DNA from 3 places in the Mesorhizobium sp. WSM4904 genome. Region 2 is predicted to be linked to each of the others. Evidence: riboswitches for the same ligand, from Rfam matches in the RefSeq annotation. Region 2 holds a riboswitch; each other region holds the start of a gene.
The links. Region 2 has a riboswitch for thiamine pyrophosphate ahead of thiB (thiamine ABC transporter substrate binding subunit). Riboswitches for the same ligand answer to the same signal wherever they lie in the genome.
Positions count from the first base shown of each region.

Region 1 (6,833 bases), 2.0 Mb from region 2:
GATCAGCTTCATTTTCAGACTCCAGGTCGGCAGATGAATTGAAAAGAAGGCCGGCAGCCTGCTCGGCCATGGCCGGTGAGAGCAGGAAACCGTGCCGGTAGAGGCCGTTGATCGTGATCGCGCCCTCCTTCCGACGCTTCACCCGCGGCAGATTGTCGGGATAGGCGGGGCGCACACCCACTCCTGTCTCGATGATTTCGGCCTCACCGAACGCTGGATGGAGCGCGTAGGCCGCATTGAGGAGCTCCATCAGCGAACGGGCGGTGATCGGCCCGTCATGGTCGCTTTCGATCATGGTCGCGCCGACCATGAAGTGATGATCGGCCCGCGGCACGACATAGATCGGATGACGCGGATGGAGGAGACGAACCGGCCGGGTGAGCGAGACCTCCCGCGTGTGGAGGATCAGCATCTCGCCGCGCACGCCGCGCAAATCGTCTTCGCCCCGCGCGATGCCCGTGCAGTCGATCACCTGATCGAAGCCGGAAAGGGCCACTTCGTCCACCTCGAAAAGGAAGACGACGCCCATCGCACACAGCTTGCTGGCGAGGGCTTCGAGAACCCGACGGGGATCGAGATGAGCTTCGCCGGCGAAGAACAGGCCCTTGCGGAAGCGACCGGCGAGATCGGGTTCGAGGGCGGCGATCGCCTCTTCGTCGACGGACTCGTGATTACGGGTACGGGCCGCAAAGCGGGCAAGCTCGAAGGCGTCGCGCACATGGGCGACGACGAGAGTGCCGGCCCTCGTCACGAGCCCGGGCAGCACCCTTTCCCACCAGTCGGCCGAAATTCTGCCGAGAGTGACAACCGTCTCTTCGGCGCTTTCGCGTTCGCACCAGGGGGCGAGCATGCCGCCGGCGAGCCAGGAGGCATTGCCGCCTATCTGGCTGCGAATTTCGGCAATGGTGACCGACGCACCCCGCGCGGCCAATTCATGGGCGACGGTGAGGCCTGCCACACCGGCGCCTTTGACAAGGACACGGCGCACGGCTCAGTCCGTCCCCTGATCGTCCTGCGCCAAAGCTTGTTCTTCCGCCCCGGGCGTTTCGACCGGCATGTAGAGATCACCGCCCGCGCGGTATTTCTGCGCCATCGCCGCCATCCCCTCCTTCTGCGCTTCGGCGCGAATGTCGTGGGAGATGCGCATGGAGCAGAATTTCGGTCCGCACATCGAGCAGAAATGCGCCACCTTGTGCGCTTCCTTGGGCAAGGTCTCGTCGTGCATCGAGCGCGCGGTTTCGGGATCGAGCGACAGGTTGAACTGGTCTTCCCAGCGGAATTCGAACCGTGCCCGCGAAAGCGCGTCGTCGCGGATCTTCGCCGCGGGATGCCCCTTGGCGAGGTCGGCGGCGTGCGCCGCGATCTTGTAGGTGATGACGCCGGTCTTGACGTCATTGCGATCCGGCAAGCCGAGATGTTCCTTCGGTGTCACGTAGCAGAGCATGGCCGTGCCGAACCAGCCGATCATGGCGGCGCCGATGCCGGACGTGATGTGGTCATAGCCCGGCGCTATGTCCGTGGTCAGCGGTCCCAGGGTGTAGAAAGGCGCCTCGCCGCAGACGGCGAGCTGCTTGTCCATGTTCTGCTTGATCTTGTGCATGGGAACATGGCCGGGGCCTTCGATCATCACCTGGCAGTCCTTTGCCCAGGCGATCTTCGTCAATTCGCCAAGCGTTTCCAGCTCGGCGAATTGGGCTTGGTCATTGGCATCGGCGATCGAGCCGGGACGAAGGCCGTCGCCGAGCGAGAAAGACACGTCATAGGCTCTGGCGATGTCGCATATCTCCGCGAAATGCTCATAGAGGAAGCTTTCACGGTGATGGTGCAGGCACCATTTCGCCATGATCGAGCCGCCCCTGCTGACGATGCCGGTAACCCGGCCGACGGTGAGCGGGATGTAATGCAGCCGCACGCCGGCATGAATGGTGAAGTAGTCGACGCCCTGCTCGGCCTGCTCGATCAGCGTGTCGCGATAGACTTCCCAACTCAGATCCTCGGCGACACCGCCCACCTTCTCCAGCGCCTGGTAGAGCGGCACCGTGCCGATCGGCACCGGCGAGTTGCGCACGATCCATTCGCGGATGTTGTGGATGTTGCGGCCGGTCGACAGGTCCATGACCGTGTCGGCACCCCAGCGGATCGCCCAGACCATCTTTTCGACCTCTTCGGCCATCGAAGAGGTGACGGCGGAATTGCCGATATTGGCGTTGATCTTCACCAGGAAATTGCGGCCGATGATCATCGGCTCGCTCTCGGGATGGTTGATGTTGGCGGGGATGATCGCGCGGCCGCGCGCCACCTCGTCGCGTACGAATTCCGGTGTGACGAAGTCCGGTATCGATGCGCCGAACGCCTCGCCGTCCCGTTGCAGCCCGCTCCGCTTGATCTCGCGGCCGAGGTTTTCGCGGATGGCAACGAATTCCATTTCGGGCGTGATGATCCCGGCGCGCGCATAGGCAAGCTGCGTTACCGCCTTGCCGGCCTTGGCCCGCAGCGGACGGTTGCGGATCGGAAACTCCCGCGTCAGGCGCTCTCCTGTCGCAAATCCATTGTCCTCCGGCCTGACATGGCGGCCGTCATAGGATTCGACATCGCCACGCGCCACGATCCAGTCTTGCCGAAGGCGGGCAAGCCCCCTCTCGATATCGGTTTCGATTGCGGGGTCGGTATAGGGGCCTGACGGATCGTAGACCGTCACCGGCGGTTCACCGGCAGTCGGGTGAACGGCGATCTCGCGCATCGGCACCCTGATCTGCGGGTGGATGGCGCCGGATTTGTGGATCTTCCGCGACGCCGGCAGCGGTCCAGTCGATACGGTGGGGGTCAGGGCATTCATTTGAGGCTCCTTTGCTCGTTGCATTGGAGACCCAGTTCTGTGCCGGAAGGATGAAAAGACGCTTCGGTCTGCCTGCCTGAGACAGGTCTTCGGGCATGAACGCCCGCAAAGCGCTTGCACCGTCCCTACGCCAGTATGAACTGGATCAGGTTCAACGGGTCACTGCGCCGCAAAAGCCAGCAGTATCTCAGCCCCTTGCCGGGACTCCCCTGGTGAATGGCTTAGGTTGAACGGGCCAGCGCCATCTTGTCAAGCGCGTTTGGCCGGCATTGCGGCTCAACGCCATCGTGCATGGAAGCTCGGTAGCGAAAACTCAGGCGAAAGCCCAAATGTCCTCGGCCTGGAAGCCGACCTGATAGCCTGCGGTCTTGAGCTTGATGACGACCTGGCCGATCTCGGCAGCCGGCAGCGCGCCGACCTCGATCTTGATCATGCCGGGGCGATAGCGCTGGAGGTCGAGCTGGTCGAACACCATTCAGTCGGCGCCTTCGCAATCGACCAGGAAAGCGTCGATATGGGTGATGCGATTGCGGTCGAGCAGCGTCTGCAATGTCTCCGACAGCACCTCGATGTCTTTCAGATGCGGCGCGAACTTGTTGAAGTTGGCGTCCGCCTCGCCCCAGGCGTTCTTGCCGGACATCAGATTGGTGTCGGTGACCGAGGAGCAGCCGATGAACTCGATCGGCAGCGTGCCGGCCTCGAGCGCGGCTGCGTCGAAAGTGTGGACGGTGATGGTGCCCTTTGTCCTGGTCACCGCCACCGGCTCGATGACGAAGCGGCTCGTATCCGGATAGTTGGCGCGCAGCCGCTTCTGGTTGTAGGGGATCGGCTCGACCAGCATCGCCCGAGCACCCTTGATACGGTGCAGCCAAGGCGTCACGTCATCGAACAGCGCGCCGTCGCAAGCCCCGACATTGACCATCTGGAACGGTCGTCCGCCGCCGAACCGCGCCTTGAGCGCCGCCTTGGCCAGGAACTTCGTCCCGTGCAGCGCGGGTCCGCGGTCGAGCAGCCCGGCCGGCAATCCGAGCGACAGCAGAACGCGCGCTAGGTTGGAAGCCGAGCTCATGACTTGTCTCCGGCAACTTGCTGCGCCTCGCGGTGCCGGCCTTGCCTCGCCGAGGTCCACAGCGCCATCAGTGGCGCGGCGAGCATCAGGAAGGGCGGCAGAAGATTGGGGAAATAGATGCGCGTGTCGTGGATCGGGAAGACCGTGAACTTGGCGAGCACGCCGAGCACGAGCGCCGCAAGCAGGATGCCGGCGCGGCGGTCGAACCGGAAGCCTGTACGGTCGAGCCCATACCAGCCCGCGAGCGCGAGCACCGAGATCCCGACCCAGCTGTCTACGGTAATGGCGCGCACCACCGAGGCGGCGAAGGCCTTGAGATAGGCGGCCACCGAGAATGGCGGTTCGAAGCTGTCCATATTGTAGTGCTGCTCGATGCTGGAGAACCACAGATGCGGCCACCAGCCGGGATGCTGGGCCCAGTGCGAGATGGCGAAATAGGCGATGAAGGAGGCGGCGAAACCGGCCAGCGCCCCCCACGCCTTCTGCCGGAATGCCACGAGCAGCACGGCGAAGATGGCGAGGAACACAATGTTGTCCGGCCGTGCCATGAACGCCAGGAAAAGCAGGATAGCCGTCGCTGCCTCGTGTTTGCGGACATAGGCAAACAGCCCGCCGAGGAACAGCGCCGAGCAGAGAAGGTCAGGCGTCGAGGCCCGCGCCGCATCGCCGAAATCGGCCATGATCAGGATGGCGCCGGCGACCGGCGCCAGCGCCAGCGCGCCTTCCGCGCGCAGCCAAATGAGCGTGACGGCGCCGAACAAGAGCACCGAGAAGACCTGCACCAGACGCATCGCTTTAACCGGCGCCACGACATGGCTGAGGCTCGACAGGATTTCGGCATAGAGGAACTTGATCCGGTACATGCCGAGCAGCGAGTGGAAGTCGGCGGCATTCTCCGCCATGTGGTTGCGGAAGCCGCCGCCATCGTCGGTCAGCGTCTTGTAGTCGCCGGCCGACACGCCGGCCTTGATCGTGCTGTAGGCATAATCATGCAGCGCCTGCGGATCGGGATAGCGGCCCTCCTCGGCGATCGCCAGATAAGGCAGCATGTCCCAATTGACGTCGGGCATGAACCAGGCCGTCACGGCGGTCAGCAGGATGTAGAGCGAGAAGGTCGCCGCGCCGATCGGGGCTGCCCATCTCGCGTAAGTCCCCTCGCCCCAGGCAAGACCGGCGCCGGTCAGCCGGTCGAGCGGATTGGCGGGAGCGACGGGTGGCCTGGTCAGCATCGTCTGTCTCAGCGGACCTGGCTTTTCACGAAATCCTTCACGATCGCCACGATGCCGCGCGACAGGAGGCTGTCGAAGGCGTCGACGAAGCGGTCGACATGCTCGCGCTGGCAGATCAGCGGCGGCTCGAGCCGAATGACGTTGCGATTATACTCGGTGAAGGCGACGAGCACGTCGTAGTCGCGCAGCAAGAGCGAGCCGACGAAGCCCGAGAGCGAACCCTTCAGCTTGTCGTCGAGCACACTCACCACAGGACGCAGCACCATCGGCAAGGTCTGCGAGAAATCGTGGAACTCGAGCCCGATCATAAGACCCTTGCCGCGCACACCTTTGATGATCTTCGGATATTTCGCCTTCAGCGTCTGCAGCCGCTGCAAAAGGTAGTCGCCGGTCGACGCAGCATTGTCGATCAGCCCTTCGTCATAGAGCACGTTCAGCGCCTCGATCGCGGTGATGCAGGCCTCGCCCATGCCGCCGAAGGTCGCCATGGCGTGGATCATTGCCGTCTTCGGCGTGCCATAGGCTTTCATGTAGACATCGCGCCTGGCGATCATGGCGCCGACCGCGGCCTTGCCGCCGCCGAGCGATTTCGCCAGCGCCGTCACGTCCGGCACGACGCCGTAGTGCTCGAAGGCGTAGAAACGGCCGGAACGGCCGTAACCGCACTGCACCTCGTCGGCCACCCACAGCACGCCATGCTGGTCGCAAAGCGCGCGCAGCTTTCGCCAGTAGTCGGCCGGCGCCTGGATGATGCCGCCGCCGCCCTGGATGGTTTCCAGCACGATGACGCCGATCTCCGGATCGCTTTTGAACAGGCGTTCGACCGCCGCGATATCGGCGAAGGGCACGCGCACGGCATTGTCCGCCACCTTGAACTCGGCGCGGTAGAGCTGGCCGTCGGTGATCGCCAGCACGCCCTTGGTCTTGCCGTGGAAGGAGTTCTCGGCATAGACGACCTTCGGCCGCTTCGGGCCTGCGGCGCGTTCGGCAAGCTTCACCGCCGCTTCCATGGCCTCCGAGCCGGAGGAGCCGAGGAACACCATGTCGAGATCGCCGGGCGAGCACTTGGCGATGTTGTGCGCGAGCGCCGCCGCATATTGCGACATGAAGGCGATGGCGATCTCCTGGCGCTTCTCCTCCTGGAACTTCTTGCGGGCCTCGAGGATGCGCGGATGGTTGTGGCCGAAGGCCAGCGAGCCGAAGCCGCCGAAGAAGTCGAGGATCTTGCGGCCGTTCTGGTCGATGTAGAACATGCCTTCGGCGCGCTCGATCTTGACCTTGTGGAAGCCGAGCAGCTTCATGAAATGCAGCTGGCCCGGGTTGAGGTGGGCCTTGAACAGGTCCGTGATGCGGGCGACGTCCATCGCCTTGGCCTGCTCGACGCTGATCAGCTCGGGCTTGGCGACGGTGGCGGGCAGCAGCGCCGGCGCTTCGAGCAGCGCGTGCACGCCGGGTTCCGGCTTGGCAATGACGGTCATCTCGAAATCCCCCTTCGTCGCCTTATTCGGCAGGTACGTGTTCGGTGGCGACGGCGTGGCCGTCCTTCTTGGCGCGGTATTCGCTGTAGGCGGCGATCAGCATGTCCTCGTCGCGATATTGCGGCACCCAGCCGAGCTGACGCTCGGCCTTGGACACGTCGAGCACGCATTCCTCGTCGGCGATCAGATACTGCTCCGGATCCATGATCGGCATGTTCATG
Region 1 is NZ_CP121354.1:3,668,149-3,674,981, reverse strand. It holds gene thiO (glycine oxidase ThiO) at 1-958, opposite strand, end outside; gene thiS (sulfur carrier protein ThiS) at 1-12, opposite strand, end outside; gene thiC (phosphomethylpyrimidine synthase ThiC) at 992-2,836, opposite strand; TPP riboswitch at 2,941-3,057, opposite strand; partial or broken gene QAZ47_RS17455 (FkbM family methyltransferase) at 3,150-3,905, opposite strand; gene QAZ47_RS17450 (hypothetical protein) at 3,902-5,134, opposite strand; gene QAZ47_RS17445 (aspartate aminotransferase family protein) at 5,143-6,612, opposite strand; gene QAZ47_RS17440 (NAD(P)-dependent oxidoreductase) at 6,635-6,833, opposite strand, start outside.
Region 1: it holds a riboswitch for thiamine pyrophosphate, as region 2 does, so the genes downstream of both, thiC (phosphomethylpyrimidine synthase ThiC) here and thiB (thiamine ABC transporter substrate binding subunit) in region 2, are expected to answer to the same signal.

Region 2 (6,833 bases):
GCGAAGCCTTTGTCCAGCCGCCGGGTCTGGCCGCGGTCGAGCCAGACCGTGGCGCGCGAGACGCGCTCGAGAAAGCGGCGATCGTGCGAGATCAGGATCACGGCCGAAGAGGTGCGGGCAAGCTCCTCTTCCAGCCATTCGATGACCGACAGGTCGAGGTGGTTGGTCGGCTCGTCGAGCAGCAGGATGTCGGGTTCGGGCGCCATGACGCGGGCAAGCGCGGCCCGGCGCGCTTCGCCGCCGGAAAGGTCGCTCGGCCGTTCCTCGCCGGTGAGGCCGAGATGGTCCATCAAATAGGTGGCGCGATGCGGGTCGTCGGCCGGCCCGAGACCAGCCTCGACATAGGCGCGCACGCTGGCGAAGCCATCCATATCGGGCATCTGCGGCAAATAGCGGACCGTCGCCGATGGCTGGCGGAACACCTCGCCGTCCTGCGGCTCGACCAGCCCGGCGGCGATCTTGAGCAGCGTCGACTTGCCCGAACCGTTGCGGCCGACAAGCGCGATCTTCTCGCCGGCGGAAGCGCTCAGCGACGCGCCGTCGAGCAGCGGCGTGCCGCCAAAGGTCAATTTTATGCCGTCGAGATTGAGAAGAGGCGGAGCCATGTCAGCTTTCGGCAAGAGGATAGGGGTGGGCGAGCAGCAGCGCCCGGCCACTCTCGAGCGCGATCTCGAGCCGGCCCTTGACCTCGTTCGATATAGTGAGCGAGGAACCAAACGCCACCTCGACACGGTCGAGCGGCCATTTGGCGCCGGAGACCGTCAGGCCGGCGAGTTCGGAGAAGCCGAGCACCGAGAACAGCGTTCCGTCGGCGTAATCGAAGGCGGCTTTGCCCGGCAGGATGGGGACGCCCTCCTGCGCGCCGCTGGTCAGCAGTACCGTCGTGCCCGCCTCGGCCAGCCGATGCCCAAGCGCCTGATGCAGGAAGGCATGGTCGGCGCGCTTGCCGCCGAAGGCGCCGGCCAGCACCAGGCTGGTGGCGCCGCGCGCGAGCGCCTCGGCGATGGCGAGCTCGCCGTCGGTCATGTCCTTTTCGGCCGGAAAGATCTTGCGCGGCACGGCGGCGAGATCCTCCGGCAGGTTCGGCGGCACCGAATCGAAGTCGCCGACCCATAGCTCCGGTACGAGGCCCAGCATGCGGGCATGACCGATGCCGGCGTCGGCGGCGATGACGCGGGAGCCTTCGATCTGGCGATCGAGCCGAGGCGTGCGGACGAGCTCGCCGCCAAGCAGGATGGTGAATGTTCCCATGGGCGTCGCCCTTACCAGCCCCGCCCGCGAAACGGAAGCCAGGCGCATCCAAACGGATAGCGCTGCGTTCCGAAGTCATCGGATGCCCGGCAAACTTCCGCTTGCGCGCCGCATCGGCCGGGCCTATGTCTCGAAGCGCTCTAACGGGGTGCCGGACGCTGACTTCGCGAACCGGCTGAGAGGCGACAATGCCAACCCGCCGAACCTGATCCGGTTTGTACCGGCGGAGGGATTAGACGTTTCGGACCATCCGACGCCTCAATTCCTTGTCACGCGAACGAAGGAGGCGCCGATGCGCTCACTATTGTCCCAGCTTATCCTCGCAACAGGCCTCGTTTCGCTTTTGGCAGCCGCCGGGCCTGCCGAGGCGAAGGACAAGCTCACCGTCTATACCTATGAAAGCTTCACCGCCGACTGGGGTCCGGGACCCGCGGTGAAGAAGGAATTCGAGGCCGAATGCGGCTGCGATCTCGAATTCGTCTCGGTCGCCGACGGCGTGGCGCTGCTCAACCGCGTCAAGCTGGAGGGCGCCGGCACCAAGGCTGACGTCGTGCTCGGCCTCGACACCAACCTGACCGCGGACGCCAAGGCAAGCGGCCTTTTCGCGCCGCATGGCGCCGTTGCAGATTTGAATGTGCCCGGAGGCTGGAAGGACGACACGTTCGTGCCCTTCGACTACGGCTATTTCGCCGTCGTCTACGACACCGAGAAGCTGAAGACCCCGCCGAAAAGCCTGAAGGAGCTGGTCGAGGGTGGTGCCGCCGACAAGATCGTCATCCAGGATCCGCGCACCTCGACGCCGGGCCTCGGCCTGCTGCTCTGGGTGAAGTCGGTCTATGGCGACAAGGCACCGGAGGCCTGGGCCAAGCTCAAATCCAAGGTGCTCACGGTGACGCCGGGCTGGAGCGAGGCCTACGGCCTGTTCACCAAGGGTGAGGCGCCGATGGTGCTGTCCTACACCACCTCGCCAGCCTACCACATGGTGGCGGAGAACACCGAACGCTACCAGGCCGCGTCCTTCGAGGAGGGCGAGTATCTGCAGATCGAGGTCGCCGGCGTCACGACGACCGGCGCGAAGAACCCGCTGGCGGAAAAGTTCATCGCCTTCATGACCGGACCGAAATTCCAGGACGTCATCCCGGAGACCAACTGGATGTTCCCGGCCGGCAAGACCGACAAGCCGCTCAACCCGGCCTTCGACAAACTGGTGAAGCCGACCAAGACCCTGCTGTTCAGCCCGGAAGAGGTCGCGGCAAACCGCAAGGCCTGGGTGGACGAATGGCTGGCGGCGATGAGCAAGTAGGCGGCTTTGGCTATCTATCGAAGATGATCGCTCTACGGCGCCCCCCTCTGTCCTGCCGGACATCTCCCCCACTTGGGGGGAGATTGGCTGTCATCGGCGATTTCGCCAATTGGCAACGTTGCAGGAATGAGCAGGGCGCCGACGCTGCTGATCTCCCCCCTTGTGGGGGAGATGTCCGGCAGGACAGAGGGGGGCGCGAAGGAACACGGCGTTCGTTAGCTCGAATCCCAATGGTGCAGCGTGCAATCTTCGCCGCGCCCTGACTCCCGCGTCACCGCCGGCATCATCGCCCTTGCGGCAATCGCCATGCTCATCGGCGGCGCCTTCGTCGGGCTCATCCTCGAAGGCGCGCGCGACCCGTCCGGCGCTCTCGTCGCCTTTGACGGCTATCTCCTCCGTGTCGCCCGCTTCACGCTTTGGCAGGCGTTGCTTTCGACATTGCTGTCGGTCGCGCCGGCGCTGCTGGTGGCGCGTGCCCTGTCCCGGCACCCGGAGTTTCCCGGCCGTCGGCTGATCCTGCAGCTCTTCGCCGTGCCGCTGGCGCTGCCGGCCATCGTTGCCGCGCTCGGCGTGTTGGCACTCTACGGCCATGCCGGCTATTTTGCCGGCGCTCTCGGCAGCCTTGGCGGCGGCGAGTGGCCCGGCATCTACGGCCTGTCCGGCATTCTGATCGCGCATGTCTTCTTCAATTTGCCTCTGGCCACGCGTCTGTTCCTGGAGGCGCTCGGCACGGTGCCCGCCGACCAGTGGCGGCTGGCGAGCCAGCTCGGCATGGGGGCCTGGCCGGCGTTGCGGCTGATCGAATGGCCGGCGCTGCGCGCCGCACTGCCGGGCGTCGCCGGACTGGTGTTCATGCTCTGCATCACCTCCTTCACCATCGTGCTGACGCTGGGCGGCGGGCCCGCCGCCACGACGCTGGAGGTCGCGATCTACCAGGCGCTGCGTTTCGATTTCGATCCGGCTAGGGCCGTGGTTCTGACGCTGCTGCAGATCGGTCTGACCTTCGTAGTGGTCACGGCACTGATGCGGCTTGGCGCCAATACGGTCGGCGACGCCAATCTGCCGGTGGCGCCACGCCGCTATCTTTCGGCGGGCAAGGCTGAAACGATGGTGAACGCCGGTCTGATCGCACTTACCTTGCTGTTCGTCGCCGGGCCGATGGCGGCGACCGTGCTGGCCGGCCTGGAGGCCGATCTCGGACGGCTGGCCGGCGAGGAGGCCGTGCGCCGTGCGACGCTCACCAGCGCCGCGCTCTCTTTCCTCTCGGCGCTGCTTTCGGTGGCGCTGTCGCTCTCGCTCATCGCGGCCCGGCGTGCGCTGGCCTTGCGGCGGCGCGCGGGCGGCGCCATGTCGCTGCTCGAACATGCCACCGATACCGGCGCCGGTTTCGTGCTCGTCGTGCCGCCGATCGTGGTCGGCGCCGGCTGGTTCCTGGCCTTGCGCGGCGTCACGGATGTCTTCGCCGTCGCGCCCGTCATGGTCGTCGCCGTCAACGCGGTGATGGCGATGCCCTTCGCCATCCGCGCCGTTCGCCCGGCCTATGACGCGGCGAGCGAGCGTCACGAGCGGCTCTGCCTGGCGCTCGGCATTTACGGCTGGAACCGGCTGCGCCTGGTCGACTGGCCGTCGCTCCGGCGGCCTTTGGCCACCGGCTTCGCCTTCGCCATGGCGCTGTCGCTTGGCGATCTCGGCGTGATCGCGCTGTTCGGCAGCGATTCGGTGCAGACCTTGCCCTATCTCCTGCTCGCGCGCATGGGCAGCTACCGGACCGCCGACGCCGCGGGGCTTGCCTTGCTGCTCGGCCTCGTTTGCCTGATGCTGGTTGTCGCCGCCGACTGGCTCGGGCGGGAAGCAAAGGCATGACGACGAGCAATGGCATAGCGACGGAGACGGCACTGGCCGTCACGCTGGACGATGTTTCGTTCAGCTATGGCGAGGCTTCGTTCCGCTTCGATGCCGAATTCGCCGCCGGCAAGATCACCGCCATCATGGGGCCGAGCGGTTCAGGCAAGTCGACGCTGCTCAATCTGGTCGCCGGCTTCGAGCTGCCCGGCGCCGGCAAGGTGCTGATCGGCGGGATCGATGTCGACGATGCGCCGCCTTCGGCGCGACCGGTATCGATGGTGTTCCAGGAAAACAATCTGTTTGCCCATCTTTCGGTCGAGGGCAATGTCGGGCTCGGCCGCTCGCCGTCGCTCAAGCTCACTGCCGCCGACCGCCACGCGGTCGCGGAGGCGCTGGCGCGGGTTGGCCTTGCCGGCAAGGAGAAGCGGCTGCCGCGCGAGCTTTCCGGCGGCGAGCGGCAGCGCGTCGCACTGGCAAGGGTGCTCCTACGCGATCGTCCGGTGCTTCTGCTCGACGAGCCTTTCGCTTCGCTCGGTCCGGCGCTGCGCGACGACATGCTCGATCTCGTGGCCGGCATCCACGCCGAGCGGCAGATGACCGTGCTTTTCGTCACGCACCAGCCGGAAGATGCCCGCCGCATCGGCGAGAACATGGCGTTTCTGGACGAAGGCATGATCGCCGCGACCGGGCCGGCCGCGGATTTCTTCGACCGCTCTGGTCCGGACGCCTTCCGGCGCTATATCGGCGATCAAGGCGGCAGCGTTGCCGTATCACAACATATTGCCCGGAAGCGGACATAATTTACGCCCAAACCGGCAACGGGTGATCCGGCGTTTGCTTGCCTTGTCCGGGGGAGTGTGGCTAGGTCCGGCCATGCTGGTCCGGGTGGGCCGTGATTTGCCGAAAGATTTCGAAAGGAAGCCGATCTGACGACCGGCGCGGAGAAAGTATGGATGAAGCCGCTGACGCGATTCTTTGCGTTGGCGGGCTTTGCCGTGGCGCTGGCGAGCTGCCAGATGTTCACGCCGCCCGACGTCCAGGAATCCGGCTTCCAGCCCTCGGACAAGCCGATCACGGTCGACAACGTCGTCGCCAACGCCAAGCTCGCCGACATGGCGAAGGCGCAGCATCCGCGGATTCTCGCCACCTATGGCGGCGAATATTCCGATCCGAAGCTCGAGCGCATGGTGGCCAAGGTCGTCGGCAACCTGACCGTGGTGTCGGCCAACCCGACCCAGACCTATCGCATCACCATCCTCAATTCGCCCAACGTCAACGCTTTCGCGCTGCCCGGCGGCTACCTCTACGTGACGCGCGGACTGCTGGCTCTGGCCAACGACTCCTCCGAGCTTGCCGCCGTCATCGCGCATGAGATGGGCCACGTCACCGCGAATCACGGGTTGCAGCGGCAGCAGCTCGAGGCCGAGGAAGGGCTGGCGACCAAGGTCGTTTCCGATGTGCTCGGCGACAGCCCGACCGCCAAGGCAGCACTCATCCGCGGCAAGCTGAGGCTGGCGCAGTTCTCGCGCAACCAGGAACTGCAGGCCGACGCCATCGGCATCAAGTCGATCGGCGAGGCGGGCTACGATCCGTATGCGGCCGGCCGCTTCCTGCAGTCGATGTCGGCCTATACCGATTTCCGCTCGGTCAGCGGCGCCACCGATGCCAGCCTCGACTTCTTGGCCACGCACCCCAACACGCCGCAGCGCATCGAGCTGGCGCAGCGCCTTGCCCGCAACTTCGGCCCGCCCGGCGTCGGCACGCGCGATCGCGATGCCTTCCTCGCCGGCATAGACGGCCTGCTCTACGGCGACACGCCGGAAGAGGGCTACGTGCGCGGCCAGACCTTCATGCATCCCGGCCTCGGCGTGTCGTTCGCGGTGCCGGACGGTTTCGTCATCGACAATTCGGCGGCCGCCGTCACCGCGACCGGACCCGGCGACATCGCCATCCGCTTCGATGGCGTGGCGATCGACAAATCGGTGTCGCTGACGGATTACATCCGCAGCGGCTGGGTCGCCGGGCTGGACGACGCCAGCGTGCGCCAGGAGACGGTCAACGGCAACGAAGCGGCGATGGCGCATGCCAGCGCGCAAGGATGGCAGTTCGATATCGCGGTGATCCGCGCCGGCGGGCAGGTCTACCGGCTGCTGACCGCAGCACCCTCGGCCAGCGCCGCGCTGGAGCCGGTCGCACGTTCGGTCAGCGGTTCCTTCCGCACGCTGAGCGCGGCCGAGAAGGCGGCGCTGAAGCCGCTGCATATCCGGGTGGTCACCGTGCAGCCGGGCCAGAACATGGGCACGCTCGCGGCGCAAATGGTCGGCGTCGACCGCAAGCTCGACCTGTTCCGCGTGCTGAACGCGATGTCGCCGGGCGCGACGGTGTCGGCCGGCGACAAGGTCAAGATCGTCACCGACAAATAGCTTCCGCCAGG
Region 2 is NZ_CP121354.1:1,708,938-1,715,770, forward strand. It holds gene QAZ47_RS08025 (ABC-F family ATP-binding cassette domain-containing protein) at 1-605, opposite strand, end outside; gene QAZ47_RS08030 (thiamine diphosphokinase) at 607-1,251, opposite strand; TPP riboswitch at 1,386-1,500, shown strand; gene thiB (thiamine ABC transporter substrate binding subunit) at 1,544-2,554, shown strand; gene thiP (thiamine/thiamine pyrophosphate ABC transporter permease) at 2,795-4,417, shown strand; gene thiQ (thiamine ABC transporter ATP-binding protein) at 4,414-5,199, shown strand; gene QAZ47_RS08050 (M48 family metalloprotease) at 5,353-6,822, shown strand.

Region 3 (6,833 bases), 490 kb from region 2:
AAATCCTCCTGGCCCAGATGCACGAAATCGCAGCCTTCCTCGATTGCCAGGCGCCAATAATCATTGATGATGAGCTGGCTTTTGTGTTGGACACACCAGGCCTTCGACTTGCGGATCTCCGCGCGCAGCCCGGTTTCATCCATGGTTTTGATGCGAAGCTGAATCAGCTTGACGCCGAGCGGCGCCAACCTTTCGATCCAGGCGGCGCTGTCGACGATCAGGTAGAAGGGATCGAGCTTCATGAAAAAACGGCCCTGCCGACCATCGGTGTCGATGGCACGGCGACGTCGCGCGGTTCGAGCATTCCCGAACTGAACGCCTCACGACCGGCGTCGACCGCCTTACCGAAAGCACGCGCCATGCCGACCGGATCTGCCGCCTTGGCGACCGCTGTGTTCAGGAGCACGGCGTCAAAGCCGAGTTCCATGACGGTGGCCGCGTGCGACGGCCGTCCGAGCCCCGCATCCACAATCAGCGGGACGCCAGGGAAATATCCGCGCATCGAGCGCAGCGCCGTCATGTTGACCGGTCCCAAGGCGGAACCGATCGGTGCGCACCACGGCATCAGGACCTTGCAGCCCGCTTCCAGCAGCCGCTCGGCGACAACGAGATCGTCGGTGGTATAGGGGAATACCGCAAAGCCGTCCTCGCACAGGATGCGGGCGGCTTCAACCAGACCGAACACATCCGGCTGTAGCGTGTCGTGATTGCCGATCACTTCGAGCTTGATCCAGTTGGTGCCGAAGACCTCGCGCGCCATTTTCGCGGTGGTGACGGCTTCCTTGACGGAGAGGCAGCCGGCGGTATTGGGCAGGGTTCTGGCGCCCAGCGAGCGGATCAACGACCAGAATTGTTCGCCGGCCCTACCGCCCGCCATCTCACGCCGCAACGAGACGGTCACCACCGACGTGCCCGATGCCTTGACTGCATCGGCAAGGATGGCCGGCGAAGGATACTGAGCCGTGCCGAGAAGCAGGCGCGACGAAAGCTCGGTTCCATAAAGCTCCAACATGCTAGCCGCCCTGCATGGGCGAGAGGATTTCGATCCGGTCGCCGTCGCTCAACTGGAACTCCGCGCGGTTGGCTTTGTGCACGAGGTCGCTGTTGACGGCGGTGGCGAGCCAATCGCCCTCATAGTCGAGCGCGGCAAGCAACTCGGCCAGCGTGGTGGCGGCAATCTCACGCGCCTCGCCGTTGACCATCAGTTTCATGAGCATGCTCCTTGGTTCTGTCTTGACTGAAAACCAGGTCGGCAGCCTGGCGCGCCATGGCGGGGGCGAGGAGAAAACCGTGACGATAAAGACCGTTGATCGCGATGATCTCACCGTCTGTTTCGACGCGTGGCAAATTGTCGGGAAATGCCGGACGGACACCCACACCGGTTTCAACGATCTCGGCCTCACCAAAGGCCGGATGGAGGGCATGGGCGGCGCCCAGCAGCTCCATCATGGAACGCGCCGTCACCGGTCCGGCGCTCTGGCTTTCAATCATCGTCGCTCCGATCATGAAACGGTGATCGGTGCGCGGCACGGCATAAAGCGGAAAGCGTGGATGAAGCAAACGGACCGGCCGCGACAGCGAGACATCAGGCGTGCGAAGGATCAGCATTTCGCCGCGAACACCGCGCAGCCTGTCATCGGCCGCTGCCATTCCCATGCAGTCTATCTGACGGGCGAATCCCGAAACAGGCCGGGCGTCGCAGCCGAAGTGGAATTTGACACCCATGGTCGCAAGCTTGTCATGAAGTGCCGCCATCGCCGGGCGTGGGTCGAGGTGAGCCTCGTCGGGGAAGAGCAATCCACGCCGGAAGCGGCCGGCGAGGTCGGGTTCCAGGAGCGCAATTTCGTTTTCATCGACGCGCCGATGCCCTGACGTGCGACTGGCGAACCGGTCAAGCTCACCGGCATCACGCGGCGCGGCCACGACCAATGTCCCGGCCCGTGTCACCTGACCCGACAGCACCGCATCCCACCAGTCGGCAGCATCGCGTCCGAGATCCAGCACCGGCTGCTCCGCGCTTTCGCGCTCGCACCATGGCGCCAGCATGCCGCCGGCGAACCACGACGCGTTGCCACCAAGGCCATGCCGCATCTCGGCGACGGTGACCGTCGCGCCGCGGGCGGCGAGTTCGAAAGCGACGGTGAGGCCGGCAACGCCGGCCCCTTTGACGAGCACCCTCATGATGGTTTGGGAGCCTCTGGCACGACCGGTACGCCAGTCTCGTCCGCCTGCATGTAGAGATCGCCGCCCTCCCGGTATTTTGCCGCCATTGCCGCCATGCCTTCCTTCTGGGCCTCGGCACGGATGTCGTGGGAAATGCGCATGGAGCAGAATTTCGGCCCGCACATCGAACAAAAATGTGCCAGCTTGTGCGCCTCCTTGGGCAAGGTCTGGTCGTGGAAGGACCGTGCGGTTTCGGGGTCGAGCGACAGGTTGAACTGGTCCTCCCAGCGGAACTCGAAGCGCGCGCGCGAAAGGGCATCATCCCTGGTTTTCGCTGCCGGATGGCCCTTCGCCAGATCGGCTGCATGGGCGGCTATCTTGTAGGTGATCACGCCAATCTTGACGTCGTTGCGGTCGGGAAGGCCGAGATGCTCTTTCGGCGTGACGTAGCAAAGCATTGCGGTGCCGAACCAGCCTATCATGGCGGCACCTATCCCTGAGGTGATGTGGTCATAGCCCGGCGCGATGTCGGTCGTCAGCGGCCCCAACGTGTAGAACGGCGCCTCACCGCACACTGCGAGCTGCTTGTCCATGTTCTGCTTGATCTTGTGCATGGGGACATGGCCCGGGCCTTCGATCATCACCTGGCAGTCCTTTGCCCAGGCAATCTTGGTGAGTTCTCCAAGTGTTTCCAGTTCGGCGAATTGCGCCGCGTCGTTCGCATCGGCGATTGAACCGGGACGAAGGCCGTCGCCGAGCGAGAAGGAGACGTCATAGGCTCTGGCGATGTCGCAGATCTCCTCGAAATGCTCGTAGAGGAAGCTCTCCCGGTGATGGTGCAGGCACCATTTGGCCATGATCGAGCCGCCGCGCGAGACGATGCCCGTGACCCGGTCGACGGTCAGCGGGATGTAGTGCAGCCGCACGCCGGCGTGGATGGTGAAATAGTCGACGCCTTGCTCGGCCTGCTCGATCAGCGTGTCGCGGTAGACCTCCCAGTTCAGATCCTCGGCGATGCCGTTGACCTTTTCCAGCGCCTGATAGAGCGGCACCGTACCGATCGGCACCGGCGCATTGCGCACGATCCAGTCGCGGATGTTGTGGATGTTGCGGCCGGTCGACAGGTCCATCACCGTGTCCGCGCCCCAGCGGATAGCCCAGACCATTTTTTCGACCTCTTCGGCCATCGACGATGTGACAGCCGAGTTACCGATGTTGGCGTTGATCTTGACCAGAAAATTGCGACCGATGATCATCGGCTCGCTCTCGGGATGATTGATGTTGGCGGGAATGATTGCGCGCCCGCGCGCCACCTCGTCGCGCACGAATTCGGGTGTGACGAAATCTGGGATCGCCGCGCCGAAGGCTTCGCCGTCGCGTTGCAGCTTGCCGCGCATCACCTCGCGGCCGAGATTCTCGCGGATGGCTACGAACTCCATTTCTGGCGTGATGATGCCGGCGCGCGCATAGGCAAGTTGGGTCACCGCCTTGCCCTGCTTGGCCTTGAGCGGCCGATTGCGTATCGGAAATTCCGGTGTCAGGCGCTCGCCGGTGGCGAATCCATTGTCTTCCGGCCGGACGTGGCGGCCGTCATAGGCTTCGACATCGCCACGCGCCGTGACCCATTCGTGGCGAAGCCGGGCAAGGCCTTTTTCGATGCTGGTTTCGACTGATGGATCGGTGTAGGGGCCGGACGGATCGTAGACGGTGACGGGCGGTTCGCCGGCCGTCGGATGGACGGAAATCTCGCGCATCGGCACCCTGATCTGCGGGTAGAGGACGCCGGGCTTGTGGATTTTCCGCGAGGCGGGCAGTGGTCCCGTCGATACGGCGGGGGTGAGGGCATTCATCGTGAGGCTCCTTTGCTCATGCATTGGAGACCCAGTTCTGTGCCGGAAGGATGAAAAGACGCTTCTGTAGACCTGCTGCAACAGGACCTCGGGCGTAAACTCCCGCAAAGCGCTTGCACCGTCCCTACGCCAGTATGAACTGGATCAGGTTCAACGGGTCACTGCGCCGCGAAAGCCAGCAGTATCTCAGCCCCTTGCCGGGACTCCCCTGGTGAATGCCTTAGGTTGAACGGGCTGACGCTATCTTGTCAAGCGCATTCGGGCGCCTTCGGCCGGTGGCGACGACCGGCGGCCAGCCGGGCGGAGAGCTCGCGCATGCATCGGGGACAAGTCACGCCCCGTAGACCGGGGCTGAATGGCCAAAGCCTCATTCGCTTCGTGAAGGATGGAGAAACTGTATTGGCCATGTGCGCGTATCGACCAAGTAGCTCAGGCGGTCACGGATGTGGTTATTCTGGTCGAAGGTGACGAACGGCCTTGGGGGTCACCTCCTTTAGGATTCAGAGGTTGGAAGACGGCTTCTCGCGATCACGGCCATCAGGAAATACCTGTCTTCGGCTCAACCTCGACATGGCGTCCGATCGACCGCAGATATACAGCTATCTCGTTCATGAGATGATCGCGTTCGCCGTAGATTTCAGCAATCCTACGCAGCTGTGGCTCGACGGCCCTCCGTTGCGCTGGCGTGAAATCAGCATCGCCAAAGACGTATCCCAAGTTGCCAATCGCGCAAATTTTGCAGCCGGCGTCCACAACTGCTTGTACGAATGCCGGAATGTCTTTTTCTTGCATGGTCTTCATGTCGAACCTCTCGTGAATGGCGTGCTTGCGCCCCAATCTGCCTTTTCAGCGTGTCCTCTGGGCGGCGCAAGCCCTGAGCGTGACTGTGCACGGGCAACCTCGACTATCCCATCTGCCACGCTCTTTAGAATCGGTGGGGTCTGGTGATCGCAGGCTGGGCCACTCAAAAGCCTGCAAGAAGAAAGTCATGGCGACCATTGCTCAAGATCGCAAGGGTGCGTGCAAGACCTTCCGTTGGCAGTCATGCACGCTCGCTCAGAGATAGTCCGGCCGCGGAAATTCTCCCTTATTCGTAAGAAAGCTCATTGAGCAACTGGGCATTGAGCAACTGGGTCTCACGTCACGGGTCTCGTGTGCTTCACAGCCGAAAAATAGCCGCCGTGGCAATTCTCGAAAAGTGCAGGCTACCTCGTTAAGGACACTGCGGATGATCGTTCGCGCTTGGCAAAAGCGAACGGATTAGTCTATGGCTCTCGGCAGGGGGGCGAGTTATGCGGCGGGTGCGAATCCTTCAAGTAGGCGATATTCACTATCCGGACTGGCATCCTTCCTCTAGCAACATCGATGCCAAGGATAGCAAGTTCGCTCCGAAAATAACGCAGAAGCTACGCGCGTCTTCGCTGCGTGCCGTCTTGACGAAACTTCGGCGGCTGACGACTTCGAAGCCCTTGGATTCGATCGCCTTCATGGGGGATTTCACGAGCCGTGGCGACAAGACCTTCATTGCTTCGGCATTCCAGCATTTCACGTTGCTCTGCCGCGCACAGGGACGCAGTTCAAAGGCGCTTCCGTTGATATTCGTACCGGGAAATCACGATGTGAACCGTGATGACGCGCGCGAACTTGGACCGACTGAGAAATTCAGCGAAATGGCGAGTTTAGCCGCCCGCTTGGGTTGGCAGACCGTTCCCGTGGACCAACCCGTGCACTTCAGACTTCCGACAGGATCCGCAGGCGCAAACTTCATCCTCGTCAACACAGCGATAGGCAGTTGGGAGCTTCAAAACCTTCCCGCGTTCCTTCGTGATCGTCTCGAGGCACTCAGTCCTTCTACAGAGCCTCTAGATCTCGGCTCGCCGGACATCTCGGGACATTCGCCCGCGACACCTCCCAGCGATCCAGACAAGGAGGCGTCCGACGACGAGTATTACGGTCAGATGGACACGCCATACATCTCGCGTGAGATGCTTGCAGGCCTACAGGAATTGCTCCAGCAGCCCGACATGCGTTACGGCATCATAATCGGCCATCACAATCTGCTGCCACAAAAGACTCCGCGCATTACGCCATACGCGGAGATGCTCAACAGCGGATTTGTCAGAACTCAGCTGCTGCAGGGCAACAAGCCTATCGTCTACCTGCATGGACACATACATGCTGATCCGGTCGAGATCGTCAACGATCCAAGGTTTCCGGACGGCAAATTGATCTGCATCTCAGCACCAGAGATACAGTCAGGTTTCAATGAGCTCGTCTTCTTCACGACCGATCAGGGAGAGCTCGTCGGCATCCGACTTATACCCTACCGCACCAATGTCGCCGACGGGACGGTCATGGAAGGCGAACATTGCTTTATTTCGACCATGTCCAACGGCAAGGCCTTTCTGAACAACGACACGTTTGACCTGCTGCGCCGACTGCGCGACCATGCCACCAGGCGCGGGAATGGGTTACTCTTCTGGGACGAGATCACTGAGATTGCTGCCTCCGCCGAGCTCGGGCTAGATCTGGAAGACTCTCTTCTGATGCTCCAAGCGGCGCGCTTCATCGAGATAGACGGCCTCACCAAGGCAAACTCGGCTTGGCGCATTAAGGTAAGGGACGAATAGCGATGGAGAATCCGTTCGGCCCCAACAGGATCGAGTACGAAAGCCGCCCGATACTGTGGTTCAGTCAGAAGTCGGCGTTGATTTCTGCCGCCGCCAAGCCGGTCTTCGTCGCAGGGACGAGAGGCAGCGGCAAGACCAGCATTCTTCGCTCGCTTTCCACAGTCCATATTCTTGAAGACAAAAGTCTCTC
Region 3 is NZ_CP121354.1:1,217,693-1,224,525, forward strand. It holds gene QAZ47_RS05745 (thiamine phosphate synthase) at 1-242, opposite strand, end outside; gene QAZ47_RS05750 (thiazole synthase) at 239-1,012, opposite strand; gene thiS (sulfur carrier protein ThiS) at 1,014-1,211, opposite strand; gene thiO (glycine oxidase ThiO) at 1,180-2,181, opposite strand; gene thiC (phosphomethylpyrimidine synthase ThiC) at 2,178-4,013, opposite strand; TPP riboswitch at 4,117-4,233, opposite strand; gene QAZ47_RS05770 (hypothetical protein) at 4,551-4,814, opposite strand; gene QAZ47_RS05775 (metallophosphoesterase) at 5,306-6,643, shown strand; gene QAZ47_RS05780 (hypothetical protein) at 6,646-6,833, shown strand, end outside.
Region 3: it holds a riboswitch for thiamine pyrophosphate, as region 2 does, so the genes downstream of both, thiC (phosphomethylpyrimidine synthase ThiC) here and thiB (thiamine ABC transporter substrate binding subunit) in region 2, are expected to answer to the same signal.